2 regions of the Fundicoccus sp. Sow4_H7 genome follow, and region 2 is predicted to be linked to the other one. Evidence: predicted binding sites of a transcription regulator. Region 2 holds the regulator's gene; the other holds the start of a gene.

Region 1 (3,435 bases), on a different contig from region 2:
TTAATCGTATCTTATAAAAATAAATAAAATTGTTGACAATAAGTTTTTATAAACATTACAATTTACACAATGTTTACAATAATTTTACATTAAATACACAAACCGTTGTTATAATAAATTCATACGGTAAATCGGCAACTATGCTTTTTTACCTGTATAGTTAATTGTCGTGTATCATTATGAGACGAAAGTCTTAAAATTAAAGGAGAGATTTCTTAATGAAAAAAGCATTAAAAGTTTTACCTGTATTAGCTGCATCAGCGTTGGCACTTTCATCAATTTCAGCATTAGCTCAAGAAGGTCCAATCAACGTTGTTTCTCGTGAAGATGGTTCAGGTACTCGTGGAGCATTCGTAGAAATCGTTGGTGTTGTTGATGAAAACGACGACGATATGACTACTCTTACCGCTGTTATCCAAAACTCAACTAACGGTGTTATGCAATCAGTAGCTGGCGACCCTGCGGCAATTGGTTACATTTCATTAGGTTCATTAGACGATTCAGTTAAAGCTTTAACTGTTGATGGCGCAGAAGCTACTCCAGAAGCTATCCTTGCTGGTGACTACCCAATCGCACGTCCATTTAACGTAGCTTGGTCTGAAGAAAACTTTGACGAAGTTACACAAGACTTCTTATCATTCATTCTTTCAGCTGAAGGTCAAGCAATCGCTGAAGATGAAGGATATATCCAAGTAACTGCAGATTCTGAAGAAGCTGTTGAAGATGAAGAAACATCTGAAGAAGCTACAGAAGAAACAACAGAAGAAGTTTCAGAAGAAACAACAGAAGAGGAAACAACAGAAGAGGCTTCTGAAGAAGAAACTGCTTCTACATTACCTTCATACGAGCCTTCAGGTTTAGAAGGAAATATTGAAGTTGTTGGTTCAACATCTGTTACAGGTTTAATGGAATCATTAGCTGAAGCTTACCAAGCATTAAACGAGGGTGTTACTGTTAATATTACTTCAAACGGATCTACTGCTGGTATGGAAGCTGCTATGAACGGTACAGCTAACTTAGGTATGGCTTCTCGTGAATTAACTGATGAAGAAAAAGAAGTTTTAGAATTTGACGCTATCGCTATCGATGGTATCGCAGTTGTTGTTCACAATGACAACGCATTAGAAGATATCTCTTTAGATAACGTTCGTGCTATCTTTTTAGGTGAATTAACTGACTGGTCAGAATTAGCTCAATAATTTTAACGTTTAAAGCGAGTTTGGGGCTAAAAGTCTCAGATATCTAAAAAACAGAAATCACTATTTCATTTACGAACTAGTGGTTTCTGTTTATTTTATTGTCTTTAATTAAATAATTTTCAACCGAGCGCGACCCAACCGCTCGGATGAAATCACTCTTTCAACTGAGCGCGACCCAACCGCTCGGATGAAATCACCCTTTCAACCGAGCGTGACCTAACCGCTCGGATGAAACTACTATAATATCATTCAGAATCCCACCAAACCGACACAACACACATTAACCACCATCAACACTATCATTACAATTTATACACGCTAATAAAATAGCTAACTCAACTTAATAACATGCCAAGAAACACCGGAATCGTAAGTTTCTCATGTTCCAATCTCATTTTTTAGCGAACAAATATTCGTACTTTTTTAAAGATATGTGGTACAATATGGCGTGTAAATCTATTTCTTAGAAAAGAGGCATCCTTAGATGGCAAAAGATAAAATCGTTATAAAAGGTGCAAGATCACATAATTTAAAAAATATAAACTTAGAAATTCCCCGTGATAAACTCGTTGTCATGACCGGTTTGTCAGGATCAGGTAAAAGTTCTTTAGCTTTTGATACCTTATATGCAGAAGGTCAAAGGCGCTATGTAGAAAGTTTGTCTGCTTATGCTAGACAGTTTTTAGGTCAAATGGATAAGCCAGAAGTTGATTCAATTGAAGGCTTAAGTCCTGCCATATCCATTGATCAAAAGACAACCAGTCATAATCCACGTTCAACAGTAGGGACAGCGACAGAAATCAATGATTTCTTAAGATTACTTTATGCTAGAGTAGGTGTTCCTTATTGTCCTAATCACCATATACCCATTGAACGTTCCTCAGCTGAGCAAATGGTCAATCGTATTTTAGAACTTCCAGTAAAGACCCGTATCCAAATTTTGAGTCCTTATGTAAGAGAAAAAAAAGGTCAACACAAAACAGGTTTACAAAAAATCGAAAAAGAAGGTTATATCCGTGTTAGGGTCGATGGTGAAATCTATGATATTACGGAAGTACCTGAATTAGAAAAAAACAAAAAGCATACCATTGAAGTTGTTGTAGACAGAATTGTCATTAAAGAAGATATTCGTTCCCGTCTATTTGACTCTGTTGAACAAGCTTTGCGTTTTTCAGACGGTTATATTGTTGTGGATGTTAATAATGGTGAGGATGTCTTGTATTTTAATGAACATTATGCCTGCCCCTTCTGTGATTTCACAGTCGATGAATTACAACCACGTATGTTTTCTTTTAATGCTCCTTTTGGCGCATGTAGCGAATGTGATGGCTTAGGTGTACGTTTAACCGTTGATGAAGAACTTGTATTACCGAATAAAAGTAAGACTTTAGAAGAAGGGGTATTTGTTCCATGGAATCCAATCAGTTCTAACTATTATCCTTCGATGTTAGAACAATTTTGTAAAGCATACAAGATTCCAATGGATGTTCCTTATGAAGAACTGACAAAAGAACAACAAGAATTATTAAAATATGGTTCCCCAGATGCTAGCTTTAAATTTACTTATGAACCGATGTCAGGTGGCAAGAGAACGATTGATCATGTTTTTGAAGGTGTCATGAATAATGTCGAAAGACGTTTCAATGAGACTAATTCAGATTATACACGTGAAGTCATGCGCCAATTTATGCAAGAACTTGCTTGTCCTGCATGTAAAGGTCAACGTTTAAATCCAGAAGCCTTATCAGTAAAAGTTGGCGAAAAAAATATCGCTGAAGTGACCGATCTTTCGATTCATGATTCGCTCGATTACTTCAATCAACTTGAATTTAGCATGTCCAATGATTTAATTGCTAAACCGATTTTAAAAGAAGTGACGGATCGTCTAACTTTTTTAAACAACGTTGGTTTAGACTATCTAACATTAAGCCGTGTGTCAGGTTCCTTGTCTGGTGGCGAGTCGCAACGTATTCGTTTAGCCACACAAATTGGGTCTAACCTGAGTGGCGTGTTATATATTTTAGATGAGCCTTCTATTGGTTTGCATCAAAGAGACAATGCGCGCTTAATTGATTCACTTAAACAAATGCGTGAACTTGGAAACACCCTCATCGTGGTAGAACATGACGATGAAACCATGTTGGCAGCGGATTATTTAATTGATATTGGTCCAGGTGCAGGCGAAAAAGGCGGTGAAATCGTCGCAGTTGGGACACCAGAAGAAGTAATGGCGAAT
Region 2 (3,435 bases):
ACAAAGGCAGCGGACGTAGTATAGAAGCAATTGATTTATTTGACACTTTAAGCCAAGTTTCAAACCAAATTAAATATTTTGGTGGTCATAGCCAAGCCGCTGGTTTGACGGTTGATTTTGAGCAATGGGAGAATTTTACTACCACACTCCTTGCTGTTGTTGAAAGTAAGAGTGCGACCATTAGCTATACACCAAGCTTAACAATTAATTTAAGCTTAGGTTTATCCGATGTTAGCAACCAATTTATTGAAGAAGTTGATTTATTAGGACCATTTGGTATCGACAATCCTAAACCTATTTTTGCTTTTGAAAATGTAACTATTGATCAATTGAGATGGATTGGTACGGAGCAACAACATTTGAAGTTACTCTTAGCAGAAAATCAAGCAAGTAAAGATCCTTCCGTATTAAATGCTATAGGATTTAATTGTAAAGCCGATTATCAGTATCTACAATTATCCAATCAAATATCAATCGTAGGCAAATTAGCAATTAATGAGTGGCAGCAGACCAGAACACCACAATTGATGATAAAAGATATTGGAATGAATGGTAGTCAGTGGGTTGATAAAAGGGGAAGCCAAATCCCAACTGATTTTTTTAACTATCAGCACACACTTTATGTATTTGAACATCAACCAATATTTGATGTTTATCGAGAAAAAATATCAAAGACTTCCTATGCAATAAGGTATAGTGATCTTAAGCAAATAAGTACTTTAATAAATAACAATGAAATAAAATATTTAGCAATCGTTGAGCCACCAAAAAAGATTGAATTATTAGAAGAACTTTTACTCATCCAGTTTTGGGAGACAGTTTATTTAGGTTCCTATACTAAAGAATCGAAATATTTATTAGGTTTACCAACACGAGATGAAACAGCGATTGTTTACCGTTGGATACAAAAAAATAAAGCTATTGATGCAAAAAATGTAGTTAGAGTACTAAATAATGAAACGCAAATACCGTTAACAAAAATTAAATTAATTCTTAAGCTGTTTTTTCAAGCAAGCTTTGTTACAATGAATGGTGGTCGTTTATTATTTAACGAAAATATTAAGCAGAAAGTAGATTTAGCTAATTTACCAGCCATGCATGAATTCCGTGAATCCATGAAAGTTGAAGAATTACTAAATTTCCAATCGCTTAACCAAGTCAAAAAGACATTAGAAAAGGAAGAACAAAGATGAATTTAAAAGATTATATTGCACGTGTTGACAATTACCCTCAAGAAGGAATTATCTTTAGAGATATTACCCCATTAATGGCAGATGGAGAAGCTTTTGCAGAAGCTACAAATCAAATTGTTGAATTTGCAAAAGATTTGGAAGTTGATGTCATAGTAGGACCTGAAGCCCGTGGTTTCATTGTTGGTTGCCCAGTGGCATATGAATTAAATATTGGTTTTATTCCAGTACGTAAAAAAGGAAAATTACCTCGAGAAGTTATTGAAGTCGATTACTCTTTGGAGTATGGGAAAAATACATTAACGATTCATGCAGATTCAATTAAACCAGGTCAACGTGTGTTAATTATTGATGATTTATTAGCTACAGGTGGAACTATCAAAGCTTCAATTGATTTAGTTGAAAAATTAGGCGGAGTTGTTGTAGGTTGTGCGTTTTTAATTGAATTAATGGACTTAAAAGGTCGCGAATTGATTAAAGATTACAACATCAAAACCTTAATGGAGTTTTAATGCAAAAAAAATCGAATGTGAATTGATTCTCACATTCGATTGCTTTGTGTTCTTAAAATTTTCTGTACAGACTTACGACACGTCCGAGGATAGAAACATTAGATAAAATAATATCTTCCATCGAATCGTTTTCTGGACGTAAAACAAAGTAATCTTTACGCTTATAAAAAGTCTTACAAGTAGCTTCATCTTCATCTGTTAATGCGATGACGATATCGCCATTGTTGGCTGAGGATTGTCTGCGTACAGTAATGTAATCACCGTCCATGATACCGATATTAATCATACTTTCTCCATCGATTTCAAGCATAAATAATTCACTTGGATCATATGGCAAATCATGAGGAATGGGGAAGTAATCTGTTGCTTCTTCAACTGCTAAAATGGGTGAACCAGCAGCAACTCGACCTAGTAACGGAATTTGATTGTTATTAAGACCTAGTAAGTCAAGAGCAATTGGTGTTAATTCAATTGTACGTGTTTTTGATGCATCTCGTTGAATATAACCTGCTTTTTCCAAACGAGACAAGTGTCCATGTACCGTTGAAGTTGAAGATAAACCAATCATACTTCCAAGCTCTCGAACAGTTGGTGGATATCCATTTGATGCAATTGAGTCTGCAATGACTTGTAAAATATTCTTTTGTTTAGTAGATAGGTTACTCAATGGAATCAACTCTTTCACTTATATTAAGTTAATTGTATCAAACCTTTATTAAAAACACAAACAAATGTTCGTGCTTTGTAAATATTTTTTAGGAAAAGAGGTGTTTTACTTGATTGATCAAAAATTAATTGAGCGTATTAATGAATTAGCTAAAAAGAAAAAAACAGTAGGCCTTAGTCCCGAAGAACTGAGTGAACAAAATGATTTACGTGAAAAATACTTAAAAGCATTTAGATCAGGTATGAGGAATCATGTTGAAGGGATAAAAATAGTTGATCCTAGAGGCAATGATTTAACTTCAAATAAAGTTAAACAAATTCAAAAAGAAAAGAAATTACATAATCGTCATTTAGAAGATTAGAACGATAAAAGTTAACTAGTCAAAGTTAAAATTTTTTAGTAGAATAACAATACATATGGATGAAAGCGAGGGATAGGTATGCCATTTTGGGGATGGATTTTAATTATAGTTGCACTTATCGTTGGTTTTGTAGCTGGTTTCTTTGTATCTAGACGTTATATGATGAATTATTTTAAAGAAAACCCACCAATTGATGAGCGCATGATAACACAAATGATGACACAAATGGGTCAAAAGCCATCAAAGAAACGAGTTCAACAAATTATGAACTCAATGAAACAGCGTTAATATAAGGTTTATAGGCTATCTAACATTTGCCTGTTAGGTAGTCTTTTTTGTTGTTTTATACCTTAAGGGGCGAAAAAGGTTTGATAATTTCATAATTATCGAACTAATAATAATAAATTAATATATTTTAATGATTTGTTAATCAAAGCTTTGGTTTATATTATAAAAACATGGTAAACTATAAAATAGAGTTTTTTACGAAAGGGTGCAGAGATGGATATTTTTAAACGTTTAAGCTGGTTTTTTAAGCAAGAAAGGAAGGCTTATATTATTGGATCAAGCTTATTACTCTTAGTGAGTATATTGGCAGCTATTGTTCCAATGATTATTGGTACCATTATTGATGGTCTTACTGACCGTACATTAACTGGTCAACAATTATTTTATTGGGTATTGGTATTATTAGCCATTGCAATC

Evidence for each region. The regulator LexA, encoded in region 2, represses DNA repair genes until DNA is damaged. The targets are predictions, from matches to a motif close to CNAACANNTGTTNG.
Region 1: a site for LexA is predicted at 1,602-1,615, ahead of uvrA (excinuclease ABC subunit UvrA). Genes of this name have one in related genera too.

Annotation. Positions count from the first base shown of each region.
Region 1 is NZ_JBQKME010000014.1:28,708-32,142, reverse strand. It holds gene ACTQ54_RS11105 (substrate-binding domain-containing protein) at 219-1,199, shown strand; gene uvrA (excinuclease ABC subunit UvrA) at 1,684-3,435, shown strand, end outside.
Region 2 is NZ_JBQKME010000003.1:33,838-37,272, forward strand. It holds gene recJ (single-stranded-DNA-specific exonuclease RecJ) at 1-1,193, shown strand, start outside; gene ACTQ54_RS04275 (adenine phosphoribosyltransferase) at 1,190-1,702, shown strand; gene lexA (transcriptional repressor LexA) at 1,755-2,369, opposite strand; gene ACTQ54_RS04285 (DUF896 family protein) at 2,479-2,730, shown strand; gene ACTQ54_RS04290 (YneF family protein) at 2,809-3,018, shown strand; gene ACTQ54_RS04295 (ABC transporter ATP-binding protein) at 3,232-3,435, shown strand, end outside.